DNA from 3 places in the Streptosporangium sp. NPDC049644 genome. Region 2 is predicted to be linked to each of the others. Evidence: riboswitches for the same ligand, from Rfam matches in the RefSeq annotation. Region 2 holds a riboswitch; each other region holds the start of a gene.

Region 1 (5,901 bases), on a different contig from region 2:
CGACGGCACCCTGAAGGCGTACCTGCGCCGCACCGGAACGGGGGCCGCGGTCACGACACCGGGAATCTCGGCGACCGTCGTCATCGGCTCCTCCCCGGACGGTACGGCGGCCGGGTCACCATCGGCACCTTCATCTGCTCCTCCTCAGGCGGGGGTCGATCGCGAGGTAGGCGAGGTCGACGATCGTGCTGGCCGTCACGTAGACGAGGGCGGAGATCAGCACGACCGCCATCACCAGGGGCAGGTCCTTGCTGTTCACCGCGCCGACGGTGACCTGGCCGAGCCCGGGGCGGCCGAACACGGCCTCCACGATGATCGCGCCGCCGAGCAGGGCGCCGGTGAACCAGCCGGTGAGGGTGACGGCGGGGAGCAGCGCGTGCCGCAGAGCGTGCCCGGCGACGAGCCGCCACTCGGTGATGCCGCGCGAGCGCGCGGTCACCGCGAACGGCTCCTCCAGCGCGCGTTCCAGGCCCTCGCGGAGCACCTGCCCGAGCACCCCCGCGATCTGCAGGCCGAGCGCCAGTCCCGGCAGTACGAGCGAGACGAACCCCCGGTCACCGGAGACGGGGAACCAGCCGAGGGTGAAGGAGAAGACGGCGAGCAGCAGGATGCCGACGAGGAACGGCGGGACCGAGACGACGGCCAGTTCGGAGAGCCCGACCAGGCCGCCGAGCCAGGACCGGCGCCCGGCGGTGGCCAGGGCGAGCACCAGGGCGAGCAGCACCCCGAAGGCCGCGGCGGTGAGCGCCAGCTGGACCGTCGGCCAGATCTGGGAGGCCAGGATCTCCCCCACACCGCGCTGCAGGACGTAGGAGTGGCCCAGGTCACCCTGGAGGAGGCGGAGCAGGTAGTCGCCGTACTGCTGGAGCGGTGAGCGGTCCAGTCCCCACTCGGCGATGATCTGCGCCCGCCGCTCGGGGGTGTCGAGGCCGTCGCCGATCAGCACGTCGATCGTGTCGCCGGGGGCGAGCATCAGCGCGAGGTAGGCCGCGGTGGCGGCGGCCCAGAGCACGGCGACGCCCGCTCCGAGTCGCCTGGCCACCGGGCCGAGCCACCCGGCGGCGGCCAGCCCCCGCCGCCGGGTGAGTGTGAGGGTGCTCATGTCCCGATCCGGACGTCGTAGGCACTGTTGGGGGTGCCGGAGACCGGCTCGAAGGTGACGCCGGTGACACCCGCGCCGTAGGCGATCTGGTCGGCGGGCACGTACAGCGGGAGCAGCAGCGCCTCGTCCGTGACCACGATCTTCTGTACCTTGGCGTAGAGCTCCTTGCGCTCGGCAAGGTCGGAGGTCGCCGACGCGTCGGCGAGCAGCCGGTCCAGCTCCGCGCTCTCGTACCTCGTACGGTTGATCGCGGCGCCCTTCGGCAGGATCAGGTTGAGCGCCGCCCCGGCGTCGGTGTCGCCGCGCGAGTTCTCGAAGATCTCGTACTCGTTCTCGTCGGCGGCCTTCTGCGCGGTGCCCTGGTCCACGAGCTTGATCTGGAGGTCGATCCCCGCGTGTCGTTTGACCGCCGCCTGGACGGCCTGGGCGAGGACGTCACGGCGGTCGCGGACGAACGGCGCGGCGCTGACCGTGCGGACCGTCAGCCGCCTGCCGTCCTTGACCCGGTAGCCCTCGGCGTCACGTCCGTTCCAGCCGGCCTCGTCGAGCAGCCTGTTGGCCCGCGCCGGGTCGTTGCCGAAGGTGTTCTCCAGCGAGGGGTCGTAGAACCGCGGGCTGCCCTGGCCGATGACGCTCCAGGCTCGCTTGGCGGTGCCCTGGTAGACGGAGTCGAGCACGGCGTCCACGTCGACGGCGTCGCGGAACGCCTCGCGGACCCGCTTGTCGTCGAACGGGGGGCGGGAGACGTTGAAGTAGTAGGAGAACGCGCTGCCGGAGTTGAGGCTGGTCTCCAGCGTCAGCTCCGGGTCGCCCTTGATGAGGCCGATCTCGGTGGCGGGCACGCCCTCGATCACCTGTACCTGCCCGGAGGTGAGCGCGCCGACCCGCACCGCCGCCTCGGGCAGGAAGCGGTAGGTGACCTCGGCCAGGTGTGCCGGCCCCTGGTGGGCGGCGCCGGCGGGCGGCCAGTCGTAGTTCGGGTTGCGCCGGTAGTGGACCTCCTGGCCGGGGGTGAACCGGTCGAGGATGAACGGCCCGGTGCCGACCACGTCGACCCCGCCCGCCTTGAGGTCCTTGGCGTTCTTCAGCGACTTCGGGGAGACCTGGCCGGCGAGCGGGGAGGAGAGGAAGTCCAGGAACAGTCCGTCCGGGGCCTTCAGCGTGACCTTCAGGGTGTACGGGGCGCTCACCTCGGCGTGGTCGAAGTTGCGCAGCTGGATGGCGCTGACCGCCGCGTTGTAGCCGGGCGAGACGAGCTGGTCGAGGTTCGCCTTCACCGAGGCGGCGTCGAACCTCTCACCGTCGTGGAAGGTCACGTCGTCGCGGAGCTCGAAGGTGTAGGTCAGGCCGTCCTTGGAGACCTGCCAGGAGGTGGCCAGCCACGGCAGGAAATCGCCGTTCCCGCCTCGGGCGATCAACGCGTCGAACTGGTTGTGGACCAGCAGGCGCGCCTTGTTCTGGCCCCACTGGTGCGGGTTGAAGGTGATCGGCTGCGTCTCGACGGCCCAGACGAGCGACCCTCCGTCGCCGCCGGCCGCCGCGGCCGGAGCCCCGCTCTCGGCTCCGCACGCCGCCAGCGCCAGCACCCCGGCGAGGGTCAGGGCGCCCCATCGCAACTTCACTCTCTGCTCCTTCGAGACCTGGCGGTTCATGCGACGTGCCTTCTTGTCTGGGTGCCGACCGCCTCGGACAGGACGATCCGCGCGAGGGCGTCGGCGTGGCGGAAGAGCGGGGCGTTGAGACGGGGTCTGGCGAAGCCGCCGGTGGCCTGGCCGCCGACGACCCAGGGACCGAAGGCGAACCTGCGCGGGTGCGGGGTGCCGGACCTGTCGACCAGGCGGCGGTCCGCGGCCCGCACGTTCACCAGCCCCGACTTCTCGTCGAGCTCGCCCCGGTCGCGGAGCGCGCCGATGAGCGGGTCGGTGGCCCGGCTCACGCTGGGCGCGGGCAGCCTGGCCTCGACGAGGGTCGTGGCCGTCACGCCGCCGGGCACGGTGGGGCTCTGCGCCCGCCAGCGCCCGTCGTGCTGGTCGACCTTGAGGTCGGCGCCGAGGAAGGTGACCACCCCCGCCCTGGCCAGGGCGCGCAACTCCTCAAGACGGGGGCCGGGCGGGCCGCTGGCGAGGTAGCTGAAGAACCCGTGGAACCACGGGTCGGAGACGCCCAGCTCGGCCAGGACGCCGTAGACGGAGAGCAGCCCGAGGATCAGGGCGTGGTCGGCGCTGTGTGCCGGGTCGGCGCGCCGCTCCAGGTCGGCCGCGAGGTAGCCGTGCATCCACTTCTGCAGCCCCGCCCGGTCGCCGAACCCGATGCCCGCCAGCGGCCGGTCGAGCCGGTCGAGGTCGAGCCGGTCCAGGTGCCGGGGCACGGCCGTACGGATCAGCTTGCGGATGCCCGGGCTGCGCCACTCCTCGCCGGCGAACGCCGCCGCGAACGCCGCCCAGTCCAGCCTGGCGCGCTCGGGGTGGGCGGTGAGGAGCTCGTGGTAGTACGCGAAGGCGAGCTCCTTGGCGACCAGCGGCCACACGTCCCGGCGGAAGTTCCACGGGCCCTCGCCCAGCGCCTCGCGGGTGAGGAAGCGCGGCACCGGCGGGCGTGCTCCCCCGAAGGGGTAGCCGGTCTTGGAGTGGTACGGCACGCCGCGCCGTGATCCCACGTGCAGCAGGGGCTCCCGCCCGCCGGGCAGGTAGACCAGTTCCCCGTCGTACTCGCGGACGAACCGGCCGCCCCGGCCCGAGGTGAGCAGCACCATCAGGTCGACGAAGGCCAGCCCCATCCCCCGCACGATCACCGGTTCTCCGGCGGGGATGCCGTCCAGGTCGAGGTCGGCCGCGTATCCGGTGGGCAGGTAGCGCAGCCCGCCGCGCACGGCCAGGTCGGCCAGCGCCCGTTCCTCCCCGTTCGGGGTCACGTCGCCGTGCCCCTGGGCCAGGATCACCGCGTCGACCTCGATCGTCCGGCCGTCCTCCAGCCGCACCGCCTGGCCGCCGGGGATGTCGGCGAGGTCGACGGCGCGGGCCGGATGCACGTGCACCCGGACCCCGCGCGGGGCGGTCTCCACCGCGTGCCCGAAGACGTGGGAGAGGTAGCCGTTCTGCGCCGGGCGGGAGGCGAAGGTGCCTGGGTCCCCGCCGAGCCACTCGGCCAGCGTGGGGCCTGGACGGATCGGCCCCTCACAGCGCACCGACTCGTCGGTGAAGAGCGTCACGTCGGCGGCCACGGAGTTCATCCAGAGCAGCTCGGGCTGGTCACGGCGCCAGACGCGGCCGCCACCCGGCGGGTGGGGGTCGATCACGTGAACGTCGAGCGAGGGCCAGCCGAGCAGGTCGGCGGCGTTGGCGCAGATGCGTTCCACCAGGCAGGTGCCCGTCGGGCCGGCACCGACGACGGCGATCGAGGCGCTCATGCGGCGGCTCTGCGATGCGGCCGGTAGTGGCCGTGGGCGTCGGGGGCGACGGGGCTCGCGCAGTTCAGTGTGCTGGTCTTCGACATGTGGCACTCCCGGACATGTCTCGGTGACCCCGGTGAGGGGGTCCGCGCTTGCGGCACGCCGACCGTGCCACCAGGTCTCCCCCGGAGGCACCCCGCCGCGGTGCGAGGGTTGCCGGTCAGCCAGCCGGGGCTTCGCACTGACACTCTTAACCTATTTAGAAGGTAGGAAATACATAGATCTCTGTCAAGGCTTAATGTTGGGGAATGTCCTATGAGACGGTGAAGGTGGTCTACCGCAAATACGACGGGTCATTGCACTGGAACCACAGCGGTCTCCTGCTCGGCGAGGACGAGCACGGGGTGTGGACCGGCTGCGCGGCCAACTCCGTCGGCCGCAAGGGCCACGGACCCGAGGTGGCCTCCCCGCATGCCTTCGTGATGCTCTTCCCCCGCGACGCCTGGTGGACCGCCGCCTTCAACTCCGCCCCGCACAAACACGAGATCTACTGCGACATCTCCACCGTGCCACGGTGGAGCGACGGCGAGGTCACCATGGTCGACCTGGACCTCGACGTGATCCGGACGCGCCGCAACCCGGCGAAGGGCCGCACCTGCCGGGTCTTCCTGGACGACGAGGACGAGTTCGAGGAGCACCGGGTCAGGTACGCCTACCCGCCCGAGGTCGTCCGGAGCGCCCGCGCCTCGGCCGCCTGGCTGATGGAGGCCGTCACCGCCCGCACGGCCCCCTTCGACACCGCTCCGCGCTGGCTCGCCCTGGTCAGCTGAGAGCGCCGGAGTGACTACGACGTGACTACAGCGGCGGGAAGCCGGGGGCGCGGCGCTCGACGAAGCTGGCGACGCCCTCGGCGAAGTCCGGCCGGGTGAAGGAGTCGACCATCAGGCGTGCCGCGGCCGACTCCGACGCCTCCAGGGTCTGCTGCCAGTCGCCCCAGATCTGACGCTTGATCACGGCCATCGAGGCCGGAGAGCTGTACGTCGCCAGCTCGCGGGCGTAGGCCAGGGTCTCCTCGATCAGCCGCTCTCCCGGCACCGCCCGGTTGGCCAGGCCCAGATCGCAGGCCTCGGCGCCGGTGAAGGTGCGCCCGGAGAGCAGCAGGTCCATGGCCCTGGCCTGCCCGGCCAGGCGGGGCAGGATCCACGACAGGCCGTACTCCGCGACCAGGCCGCGCCGGGCGAAGGCGGTGGTCCACTTGGCCTCGGCGGCGGTGAAGACCAGGTCGCAGACCAGGGCGTGGACCATGCCGAGCCCGGCGCAGGCGCCGTTGACCGCGGCGATGATCGGCTTGCGGATCGTGGTCGGGAAGGTGTTGGGGCGCCGGTCGGGCTCCCCCGCGTACGAGCCGTCC
Region 2 (5,901 bases):
GTCAGGATGCCGATGTCACCCAGCATGGCCTTGCGACGGTCACCGAAACCGGGCGCCTTGACGGCGACCGAGCGGAACAGACCGCGGATCTTGTTGACGACCAGGGTGGCCAGGGCCTCGCCCTCGACGTCCTCGGCGATGATCAGCAGCGGCTTGCCGGCCTGCACGACCTTGTCGAGAACCGGGAGCAGGTCCTTGTTGGCGGACACCTTGGAGTTGACGACCAGGATGTACGGGTCGTCGAGGACGGCCTCCATACGCTCCGGGTCGGTCACGAAGTACATCGAGGTGAGGCCCTTGTCGAAGCGCATGCCCTCGGTGAGCTCGAGCTCAAGGCCGAAGGTGTTGCTCTCCTCGACGGTGATGACGCCTTCCTTGCCGACCTTGTCCATCGCCTCGGCGATCATCTCGCCGATCTGCGGGTCGCCCGCGGAGATGGAGGCGGTGGAGGCGATCTGCGCCTTCGTCTCCACGTCCTTGGCCAGCTTGGACAGCTCCTCCGACACGCGCTCGACGGCGGCCTCGATGCCCTTCTTCAGGGACATCGGGTTGGCGCCGGCGGCGACGTTGCGGAGACCCTCGCGTACGAGAGCCTGAGCGAGCACGGTGGCGGTGGTGGTGCCGTCACCCGCGACGTCGTCGGTCTTCTTGGCGACCTCCTTGACGAGCTCGGCCCCGATCTTCTCCCACGGGTCCTCGAGCTCGATCTCCTTCGCAATGGAGACACCATCGTTGGTGATGGTGGGGGCGCCCCACTTCTTCTCCAGAACGACATTGCGGCCCTTGGGGCCGAGGGTCACCTTGACGGCGTCCGCGAGCTGGTTCATGCCACGCTCGAGACCGCGCCTGGCGTCCTCGTTAAACGCGATCATCTTGGCTGCCATACGGCTAGACCTCCCAGAGACAGGGTGGCTTGCACCGGACCGAGCCGACGCCCGCGACGGCATGCGGGCCCACGACTCCGTTCGGCGGGCCCCATCGCCTCGATCCAGGGTTGGCACTCTCTATGCGTGAGTGCCAACAATGTGTTTAGCACTCTACCTTGCCGAGTGCAAGCCACGATCCCTTGACCTGCGTCGCGCCCGGAGCGGGCGTCCGCTCCGGGCCACGTCAGCGTATGCGCCGCGTCACGCGGGCGCGTGTTCCGCGCAAAGCGAAGGCCCGGCTCGCCGATTGGGGAGGCGAGCCGGGCCTAGGTGGTGTGGATCCGGCGGACTGCGCTGCCGCGGGATCCACCGGCCCCTCCCCGCGGGTTCACGGGACGGCCATGTCAGACCGCCCGGACGGACTCCGCCTGGGGACCCTTCTGCCCCTGGGTGATCTCGAACTCGACTCGCTGGCCCTGCTCGAGTGCACGGTAGCCATCCATCATGATCGCGGAGTAATGGACGAACACATCCTTACCACCGTCTACCGCGATGAAGCCGTAGCCCTTGTCCGCGTTGAACCATTTGACGGTGCCCTGCGCCACTTGCGACTCCTCTTACTGGACTTAAGGACGACGCCCATTCCTCTCGCGAAGTCCTCAATCTCCGGGGCAGACTTCGCCACATCGATCGTCCTCGACCATACCTGTGGGAACCGGTTGGGCAACAGAGTCAAGCACCAAACTAGCTCTTTACAAGAGCATTTAGTACGAGAACACAGTTTGACTATCACTATTAGTTAGTTAAAGATTACATTATCTTTCCCCACCGCGAATACCGGTTTACGCCACAAAGCATGACACCCGCACACGGCCGGAGCCGGGCGGGTGTCATGGGGAGGGTGTCGTGAGCGCCCCCGGGAGGGTGAGGCGGGTGCGACCGGCGCGGTGCGGGGGCGGGGTCTCAGCCCCCGGCGACCGCCGGGATGATGGAGACCTGGACGCCGGAGGGCGTGGCCGTGTCGAGGTTGTCGGCGAAGCGGACGTCCTCATCTCCCACATAGACGTTGACAAAACGGCGGATCTTACCCGTTTCATCAAGAATCCGGGCACCGATCCCCGGGAAGTCCGCGTCGAGCTTCTGGAGGACGTCGCGCAGGGTCTCGCCCTCTCCGCTCACCTCGGCAGCACCACCGGTGTAAGTCCGGAGAATCGTCGGAATCCGCACAGAAACGCTCATAATTCAGTACCTTTCACGATTTCTAGGCGATTGCCGCACGGAATGCGTCAAGGGAGGGACGAATCACGGCGGTGGGGCGCGCCTCGGCGGCCACCGCGTCGAGGGTCTTGAGACCGTCGCCGGTGTTGAGAACCACGGTCTCCGCCTCCGGGTCGAGCCTCCCGGCCGCGACCAGCTTGCGGAGCACGCCGACGGTGACACCTCCGGCGGTCTCGGCGAAGATGCCCTCGGTCCTGGCCAGCAGCCGGATCGCGTCGACGATCTCGGGGTCGGTGACGTCCTCGACCGCGCCGCCGGTGCGGCGGGCGATGTCCAGCACGTACGGACCGTCGGCGGGGTTGCCGATCGCCAGCGACTTGGCGATCGTGTCCGGCTTCACCGGGCGGATCACGTCGTGGCCCGCCTTGTAGGCGGTGGAGACCGGGGAGCACCCCTCGGCCTGGGCCGCGAAGATCTTGTATGGCCTGTCCTCGACGAGACCGAGCTCGATCAGCTCCTTGAAACCCTTGTCGATCTTCGTGAGCTGGGAGCCCGACGCGACCGGCACGACGATCTGGTCGGGAACGCGCCAGCCGAGCTGCTCGGCGATCTCGTACGCCAGCGTCTTGGAGCCCTCGGCGTAGTACGGCCGGAGGTTGACGTTGACGAAACCCCACTTCTCGCCCAGCTCGTCGCCGATGAGCTCCGAGCAGAAGCGGTTCACATCGTCGTAGGTGCCCTCGATGCCGATGAGCCTGCCCCCGTACACGGAGGCCATGACGACCTTGGCCTGCTCCAGGTCGGCGGGGATGAACACGCAGGCGTCCAGCCCGGCCCGCGCGGCGGCGGCAGCGGCGGCACCGGCCAGGTTGCCGGTGGAGGAGCAGGAGAGGGTGTGGAAGCCGAAGTTACGGGCCGCCTCGACGGCGATGGCCACCACACGGTCCTTGAAAGAGTGCGTGGGGTTACCGGAGTCGTCCTTCACGTGCAGCGAGCGCATGCCCAGTTCACGGGCGAGGTTGCCGGCGTTGACGAGCCTGGTCCAGCCGGGCTCCATGTTGGGCTTGGAGGCCACGTCGGCGGGGACGGGCAGCAGCGAGCGGTAACGCCAGATGTTGGCCGGCCCCTCGGCGATCTGCTCCCGGGTCACCCGCCCGAAGTCGTAGGCGATCTCAAGGGGCCCGAAACACTCGATACAGGCGAAGCTCGGGCCGAGGTCGTAGCGGGCACCGCACTCGCGACAGGACAGGGCCACGGCGGGGCCGAAGTGCTGGTTTCGGGTGTCTTCGACACGGCCGAGCGAGGTGGTGGTGTTCTCAGTGGTTGCGAGCGCCATGAAGCGAGGCCTTTCCCTCATCTTCGTCTGCGGACCACCTTGGTCACAGACCGGAATTGGCACCTGTCCCGGTTGACCTCGTGTCGATTACGAGTCTTGAACCGGGATGGTTGCCGGGGCTTCGCAGGGCCGATCCCTCCACCCCTCTGGATGAGCAAATATTCAGTTGGAGACCTGACAGGCAGGTCTTAGGCACTCTACATCGCCATACCGCCACCCCGGCCACTTGTCTCATAATACGAGACGTAGCGTGTTACCTGCCGGACAGAGCACCCTTGTCCGCAGCAGGGGCGCCGCCGCGGCCGGTAGGCACCGGTCGCGGCGGACGTCCCGTGGAACCTCCCGCGCCAGACCGCGGAAGGCGGGTCAGGGTGCCTTGGCCTTCAGCGTGTAGGGGCTGGAGCCGCTCACCGAGACCACCCGGTAGCGGTAGAAGCCGGGCGGGCCGGTGTAGCTGATCCGCTCGTCGGAACCCGCGCCCTCCGAGGTCGCGACGGTGACCCAGTTCGGCCGCCGCCACCTTTGGAGGTAGAGGTCGAAGTCGACGCCGTCACCGCCGTCCAGGCAGGCGGAGTGCATGCCGGCGACGGCGGCCCGGTAGTAGCGGCTCGGCTGGGAGACGGACTGGCCGTTGTTCAGCGTGCCGGTGTAGGTCTTCGGGTAGCCGGTGCAGACCGTCGGAGCGGGCGGGACGGTGCCCGGTGGGGTGGTGGCGTCGCCGGTCAGCAGGGTCAGGTCGTAGGCGGTGAGGATCTCGTTGATCGGCTGGAAGTAGGTGACGCCGCCCGTGGCGCAGTTGCCGGAGCCGCCGGAGGTGACCCCCTGGGCCTGGTCCACGGAGATGAACGAGCCACCCGAGTCGCCCGGCTCGGCGCAGACACTGGTACGGGTCAGCCCGTGGATGGTGCCCTGGGGGTAGGTGACGCTGGCGTTGAACTGCCTGATGAGGCCGCAGTGCCAGTCGGTGGTGGAGCCGGAACGGCAGACCGAGGCGCCCTCCAGAGCCGGTCTGGAGCCCGCGACGGGCACGGTGCCGCCGGCGCCGTTGCTCACCACCGGTTTGGGCGTCCAGCCGGCGTTCACCGCGACCCAGGCGTAGTCGTTCTCCGGAAAGGACGACGCCCGGAAGATCCCCAGGGGCACCCGGTTGAAACCGGTGGTGGCATCACCGGTCTTACCGCAGTGACCGGCACTGACGAACCCCGCCTGGGTCCCGCGCGTCACCGAGAAACCGACGGAGCAACGACTCGCGACACCGACGTAGTAGGCGTCGCCGCCCTGTACGTCGCTGAGGAGCCGGGGCCGCTCGGTGGACGGCACCACCTTCACCACACTTGAGTCGGCCCCCACCGCCTCCACGAGATCCTCGGTCGCCAGTGGGCTCTTCGACAGGATGACGATCCTGTTGTTCCTGGCGTCGACGAAGCGCACATCACCCCCGCCGCCTTTTCCCGGCAGGTCCACGTTGAGGTCACTGATGAGCCCGGCGAGTTCCGTCAGCGACCGTTTGACGAGTTCGGCTCTGGCGCCCGCCGCGACGATCGTGGGGAGGTCGGCGGGGTCGGTGGTGGCCACCACGAGGGTCTGCGAAACGGTTCCCATCAGCCACGAGCCGCCGAAACGGTCGCCGAGCGCCTCGCGGAGGTCCGCCTCGACTCCCGACATACGGATCTCGTTGGCCAGACGTGCCCGCACCTGTTCCCTGGTCAGGCCCAGGTCGCGTTGGAGCGCCTCCAGCATGCCCGACGGCGGTTTCCAGGCGGACGCGGTGACCGGAACCCGGGGTCCGGCCGCAGCCGGCACACCCGTCAGGGTGAGCGCGGTGACCGCCAGCACGCAGCCCGTGGCGACGGCATGTCTGCCGAACATGAAACTCTCCTCGACCTCGGCTTTCACAGCAGGAGGGGGAGAGCGCCGCACGGGCAACGCCACCCTAATCCAGCCATTGCCGCCAGGGCCTCAAACGCCACACGCCACGCGGCAGACGATTTGAGGCCGTTCGGCGGCATGACGGCCGCGGCCTGGGTGAGGGCCGCGGAAGGCGGGTCAGGGCGCCTTGGCCTTCAGCGTGTAGGGGCTGGAGCCGCTCACCGAGACCACCCGGTAGCGGTAGGCGCCGGGCGGGCCGGTGTAGCTGATCTGCTCGTCGGAGCCCGCGCGGTCGGAGGTGGCGACAGTGACCCAGTTCGGCCGCCGCCACCTTTGGAGGTAGAGGTCGAAGTCGACGCCGTCACCGCCGTCCAGGCAGGCGGAGTGCGTACCGGCGACGACGGCCCGGTAGTAGCGGCTCGGCTGGGAGACGGACTGACCGTTGTTCAGCGTGCCGGTGTAGGTCTTCGGGTAGCCGGTGCAGTCCTGCTTGCCTGATGGGGTGGTGCCGGAGATGCCACCCGGCGAGCCGACGGTGCTGTCGGTCAGCAGGGTCAGGTCGTAGGCGGTGAGGATCTCGTTGATCGGCTGGAAGTAGGTGACGCCGCCCGT
Region 3 (5,901 bases), on a different contig from region 2:
CGACCAGCCACTGGCCGGTCGGTTCAAAGAAGCTGACCGGCCGCTGCCGCCTCAGCTCGTCGTAGACGTCGTACGGATGGGCGACGAATTCCGGATTCCAGGGATCAAAGCGCACATGGACATCGTAATGTCGCCCCATGTGTCAATTGCCTGGTCCGGCCCCTGGAGCTGGGCCGACGCTCGACAGCCCGGCCACCGCCCCGCGACGGATGCGCTACGCCTCGGCCGGCTCGTCCGACTTCTCGGACCGGGCCGCCTTGGTGCGCAGCCGGATGTTCAGCAGCTCCACGATGAGCGAGAAGGCCATCGCGAAGTAGATGTAGCCCTTGGAGATGTGCTGCCCGAGGCCCTCGGCGATCAGCACGACGCCAATCAGCACCAGGAACGACAGGGCGAGCATCTTGATGCTCGGGTGCTTGTCCACGAAGCGGCTGATCGGGCCTGAGGCGAAGAGCATCACCAGGACCGAGACGATCACGGCCGCGACCATGACGCCGAGCTGGTCGACCATGCCGACCGCGGTGATGACCGAGTCGAGGGAGAAGATGATGTCCAGCAGCATGATCTGGACGATCACCGAGCCGAAGGTGGCGGCCGCCTTGGTGCCGCCGTGCCCGCCCTTGCCCTCCACATTGTCGTGGATCTCGATGACGCTCTTGCCGAGCAGGAAGAGCCCGCCGCCGAGCAGGATGAGATCTCGTCCCGAGATCTCCTGCCCCAGGACCTCGAAGAGCGGCGCCGTGAGTCTCACCACCCACGACAGTGCCAGCAGCAGCAGCAGCCGGCTGAGAAGGGCCGCGAGGAGACCCAGCTTGCGCGCCCTGTCCCGTTGCTCGGGCGGGAGCTTCCCCGCGAGGATCGAGATGAAGATGATGTTGTCGATGCCTAGCACGATCTCCAGAGCGACGAGGGTGACGAACCCTATCCAGATCTCCGGGTTGGTCACCCAGTCCAACATCTGAGCCTCCAGCTCGCCTTACTTGATCACTACCGGCACGACGAGATCCGTCGCTCGGCGTTATTCACCCACTACCAGGACAAACATCACGCGCCGCCGGATGCCACCCGGCTCACTGCCCAGACGAACGGGATCCGTCGTGAGTTCCCGAACCCAAGGGACATCACTTGCGAATCCCCGGCAGAGGTCGGTTATAGTTCCCCCGTAGGTCATGAGTGCCAGTGACAAGCCCCGGCTCGCTGGCCGGCAACCCTCGCGTCCGCGGCGGGGTGCCCCGGGTGAGGACCTGGTCCGGCACGAGGTGTGCCGGGCAAGCGCGGGCTCCAGGCACCTGTGCCACGGGTTGGGGTCCGATGACCTCGAAGGAGCCCTGGCGTGTCCATACTGACGATCTCCACCGCCGCAGCCGCCGACGCGGCCGCCCCCGGCACCGTCCCCGCGACCCGTACGTCCGGCGACCGGCCGATCCCCGCCGTGCTCGGTTCCGACCTGGAGGTCCCGGTCAGGGGCGGCAGGCTCGTCCGCTACGCCAACCTCGACTACGCCGCGAGCGCCCCCTGTCTGGAGCCGGTGAGCGCCGCCGTCGCCGCCGCGCTCCCGGCGTACTCCAGCGTCCACCGAGGCGCCGGGTACGCCTCCCAGCTGACCACGGCCCGCTACGAGCAGGCCAGGCAGACGGTGCGCGCCTTCGTCGGTGCCCGTCCCGGCGACTCGGTGATCTTCACCAGGAACACCACGGACGCGACCAACCTGCTGGCCCGCAGCCTGCCCGAGGGCACCACCGCCGTGGTCTTCGACACCGAGCACCACGCCTCGCTGCTGCCCTGGGAGCGTGCCCTGCGGCTGCCGGTCCCCGCCTTCCCCGGCGAGGCGGTCCGCGCCGCCGACGAGGCCCTGGCCTCGGTCGAAGGTCCCAGGCTGCTGGTCGTGACCGCCGCCTCCAACGTCACCGGGGAGCTGTGGCCGATCGCCGCGCTGGCCCACATCGCCCACCGCCACGGCGCCCGCGTCCTCGTCGACGCCGCGCAGCTCGTCCCGCACCGCCGCCTCAACCTGACCGCGCTCGACCTGGACTACGTGGTCTTCTCCGGTCACAAGCTCTATGCCCCGTTCGGCGCCGGCGCGCTGATCGGCCGTTCCGACTGGCTGGCCGACGCCGAGCCGTACCTGCGGGGCGGCGGGGCGGTGAGGGCGGTGAACGACGACGGGACCGAGTGGCACGACGACCCCGAGGCCCGCCACGAGGCCGGAACCCCGAACGTCCTGGGTGCCATCGCGCTGGCCGCGGCCTGCGACGCCCTGACCGCCACCGGCTGGACCCCGCTGGTCCACGAGGAGGAGCGTCTCCTCGACCGGCTGCGCGCGGGCCTCGCCTCCGTCCCCGGCGTGCAGGAGCTGTCCCTGTGGGGCCCCGACCACCCGCGCGTCGGCATCGTCTCCTTCGTGGTGAACGGCCGCACCGCCCGCGAGGTCGCCGAGTCCCTGTCCGGTGATTACGGCATCGGCGTCCGGGACGGCAAGTTCTGCGCCCACCCCTTCGTACGGCACCTGCTGGACGCCAAGGACGGCGGCTGCGACGACCCCACCGCCTCCGCGGTGCGCGCCTCCATCGGCATCGGCACCACCTCCGAGCACGTCGACCGGCTGATCGCCGCCCTGCGGGATCTTGCCTCGCGCGGCTGACGTGACAGCATGGACATATGACTGAGCCTCGCCGTGAACTGAACGTGGGGATGGGCGCGGGCGCCGCCGCCGTGCGGGAGGCGCACGGCAAGGAGCTCGCGACCGAGGACATGGTCCTCAACATCGGGCCGCAACATCCGTCCACGCACGGCGTGCTGCGGCTGCGGCTCACCCTGGACGGGGAGCGGATCAGCTCGGCCGAACCGATCGTGGGCTACATGCACCGGGGCGCGGAGAAGCTGTTCGAGGTGCGTGACTACCGGCAGATCATCGTGCTGGCCAACCGGCACGACTGGCTGTCGGCGTTCGCCAACGAGCTGGGCGTCGTCCTCGCGGTGGAGCGGATGCTCGGCATGGAGGTGCCGGTCAGGGCGGTCTGGACCCGCACACTGATGGCCGAGCTCAACCGGGTGCTCAACCACCTGATGTTCCTCGGCTCCTACCCGCTGGAACTCGGCGCGATCACCCCGATGTTCTACGCGTTCCGGGAGCGCGAGACCCTCCAGGCCGTGATGGAGGAGATCGCCGGCGGCCGGATGCACTACATGTTCAACCGGGTCGGCGGCCTGAAGGAGGAGCTGCCCGAGGGGTGGCTGGGCCGGGTCTCGACGGCCGTGGCCGACGTGCGGCGACGGCTGCCCGACATCGAGGGCCTGATCGCCGGAAACGAGATCTTCCTCGCCCGTACCCGCGGGGTGGGCGTGCTGGACCGCGAGACGGTCATGCAGTACGGCGTGAGCGGCCCGATCGCCCGTGCCTCCGGCGTCGACCTCGACCTGCGCAGGGACGAGCCCTACCTCGCCTACGGCGAGCTGCCGGTGAAGGTGGTCACCCGCTCCGCCGGGGACTGCCACGCCAGGTTCGAGGTGCTGCTGGAGCAGGTGAAGGTCTCCCTGGACCTGGCGGACGCCTGCGTGCGGCGGCTCCGCGAACTGCCCCAGGGGCCGATCAACCAGCGCCTGCCCAAGGTGCTGAAGGTCCCCGAGGGCCACACCTACGCCTGGACGGAGAACCCGCTCGGCCTCAACGGCTACTACCTGGTCTCGCGCGGGGAGAAGACACCGTGGCGGATGAAACTCCGGTCCGCCTCCTTCAACAACGTCCAGGTGCTGCGCGAGATGCTCCCCGGCAACCTGGTCTCCGACATGGTCGCCATTCTGGGCTCGTTGTTCTTCGTCGTCGGCGATATCGACAAGTGAGGCACGGTCAGGAGCGCATGATCGAACCCGGCGGAGACCAGCGGAGGACGACTCCCCCGACGGCACCCGCGTCCCCCGCCGATCCCGGCGACTCACCGGCCGTCGGCAGGCCACCGCGGGACCGGTACGTCGACTGGTTGCGCGCGTTCAGCCTGCTCGTCGTGGTGGTCTGGCACTGGGCTTTCACGATCCTCCAGTGGGGGCCGGACGGCCCCTCGCCGACGAGCCCGCTGGGCTTCACCTCGGGGCTGTGGATCCTGACCTGGCTGCTGCAGGTGTTGCCGCTCTTCTTCTACGTGGGCGGGTACGTCCACCTGCTGTCCTGGAACCGCGCCTGCGAAGGCGGGATGGGCATCGGCACCTTCGTGTGGCGGCGCATCCGCGGCCTCGCGATCCCGACACTGGCGCTGGCCGGAACCTGGATCGTGCTGGGCGCGCTCGTGACCTGGGCGTTCGGGATCAGGTGGATGAACCGGGTGGTCCTGCTCGTCATCAGCCCGCTCTGGTTCATCGGCGTCTACCTCGTGCTGATCGCCCTGCTCCCGGTCGCGCTCTGGCTGCACCGGCGCTTCGACGTGCTGATCCTGATCTGGCTGGCCGGGGCGGCGCTCGTCGTAGACGTGCTGCGGCTGCGCTACGGGTACGAGGCCGTGGGCTGGCTCAACATGATCATTGTCTGGGGGCTGGCCCACCAGGCCGGGTTCTTCTACGCGAGGGTGGTGGCACTTCCCCGCCGCTTCGACATCGCCATCCTGTGGACCGGGCTGTTCGCGCTCTTCGGCCTGGTCTACTCGGACATCTACCCGGGCTCGATGGTCGGCGTGCCCGGTGACAAGCTGTCCAACATGGCGCCGCCCACCTTCGTCATCGTGGCGTTGCTGATCTTCCAGATCGGCCTGGTGGAGGTGCTGAGGCCGGCCATGGAGCGCCTGCTCGACCACCCCAGGTGGCAGCGCGTGAACGAGACGGTCAACCGGTTCGCGCTGCCGCTCTTCCTGTTCCACACGACCGGCATGGCCATCTGGGTGGCGCTGACCTGGTGGCTGGCGGGCAGCAGGCCGGGCAGCCTGGTCCGGCCCGACCTGCTCTGGTGGCTGGAACGCCCCCTGGCCGTCGCCGGAGCACTGGTGTGCACCCTTCCGGTCATCATGCTCTTCGGCCGGAAGTGGGCCAGGAGGCGCTGACGCGTCCCCTCAGCGGTCGTCGTCCGCGGAGTCCTTGGGCACCTTGCAGCAGTGCTCCAGGTACAGGGCCGCGCAGACCAGCAGCACGCACACCAGCGCCGACCCGCCGGTGATGAAGAAGTCCTGACGGGGCACCCTCTGGTCGAGCAGTTCGGCGGTGTAGAGGGTGAACCCGGCGAAGAGTCCCGCGAAGACCGCCCCGGCGTACGCGGAGGCCTTGGCCAGGGCCGCCAGCCGGGCCACCGCCAGGGCATCGACGGGCTTGGTGTCGGGTCTGCGCTCGATCCTGGCCTTCGTCATCCACCCGCTGTAGGCCTCGCCGATCGCCAGCACGAGCACCGTGGGGATCGCCGTCCACGGCATGGTCGGCAGGGACACGTAGAGCGGCTTGAGCAGCGCCCAGGTGAGGATGGTGACCACGACGAAGAGCCCGACGAGGACGCCGGGACGGCTGGGCCTCACCCGTCCCCCCGCAGGACCAGCTCGGGGCGGGACCGCACGTAGTCCTGGTCGAGACCGGCCAGCAGATCGGCCACCCGGCGCCCGGACAGGACCGCGTCCGGATCGGCCCGCACCCACGGGACCAGCACGAACGCCCGCTCGTGCGCTCTGGGATGCGGCAGGGTCAGGTCTGGGTCGTCCATCACGACGTCTCCCACGGTGATCAGATCGACGTCCAGGGTGCGCGCTCCCCAGCGCTCCACCCGGACCCGGCCGAAGGCGTTCTCCACACCTTGAGCACGATCGAGGAGGGCCCGGGGTTCCAGCGCGCTCTCGGCGATCACCACCGCGTTGAGGTAGGCACCCTGCTCCGGGCCGCCGACCGGGTCGGTCTCGTAGACCGGCGACACCGCGACGAGCGTGAGCCCCGGCTTGG

What was found. Region 2 has a riboswitch for S-adenosylmethionine ahead of thrC (threonine synthase). Riboswitches for the same ligand answer to the same signal wherever they lie in the genome.
Region 1: it holds a riboswitch for S-adenosylmethionine, as region 2 does, so the genes downstream of both, AB0J58_RS17040 (FAD/NAD(P)-binding protein) here and thrC (threonine synthase) in region 2, are expected to answer to the same signal.
Region 3: it holds a riboswitch for S-adenosylmethionine, as region 2 does, so the genes downstream of both, AB0J58_RS18505 (aminotransferase class V-fold PLP-dependent enzyme) here and thrC (threonine synthase) in region 2, are expected to answer to the same signal.

Annotation. Positions count from the first base shown of each region.
Region 1 covers NZ_JBFAOJ010000025.1:97,837-103,737, forward strand. The annotation lists gene AB0J58_RS17025 (ABC transporter permease) at 1-84, opposite strand, end outside; gene AB0J58_RS17030 (ABC transporter permease) at 131-1,102, opposite strand; gene AB0J58_RS17035 (ABC transporter substrate-binding protein) at 1,099-2,724, opposite strand; gene AB0J58_RS17040 (FAD/NAD(P)-binding protein) at 2,751-4,508, opposite strand; SAM riboswitch class IV at 4,634-4,746, opposite strand; gene AB0J58_RS17045 (DUF402 domain-containing protein) at 4,799-5,320, shown strand; gene AB0J58_RS17050 (enoyl-CoA hydratase-related protein) at 5,346-5,901, opposite strand, start outside.
Region 2 covers NZ_JBFAOJ010000037.1:348-6,248, reverse strand. The annotation lists gene groL (chaperonin GroEL) at 1-884, opposite strand, end outside; gene AB0J58_RS21425 (cold-shock protein) at 1,271-1,471, opposite strand; gene AB0J58_RS21420 (MoaD/ThiS family protein) at 1,830-2,105, opposite strand; gene thrC (threonine synthase) at 2,128-3,420, opposite strand; SAM riboswitch class I at 3,435-3,577, opposite strand; gene AB0J58_RS21410 (S1 family peptidase) at 3,787-5,289, opposite strand; partial or broken gene AB0J58_RS21405 (S1 family peptidase) at 5,467-5,901, opposite strand, start outside.
Region 3 covers NZ_JBFAOJ010000029.1:11,687-17,587, forward strand. The annotation lists gene AB0J58_RS18495 (cytochrome P450) at 1-115, opposite strand, end outside; gene AB0J58_RS18500 (TerC family protein) at 215-958, opposite strand; SAM riboswitch class IV at 1,166-1,281, shown strand; gene AB0J58_RS18505 (aminotransferase class V-fold PLP-dependent enzyme) at 1,334-2,641, shown strand; gene AB0J58_RS18510 (NADH-quinone oxidoreductase subunit D) at 2,659-3,840, shown strand; gene AB0J58_RS18515 (acyltransferase) at 3,858-5,024, shown strand; gene AB0J58_RS18520 (DUF3180 domain-containing protein) at 5,034-5,486, opposite strand; gene folK (2-amino-4-hydroxy-6-hydroxymethyldihydropteridine diphosphokinase) at 5,483-5,901, opposite strand, start outside.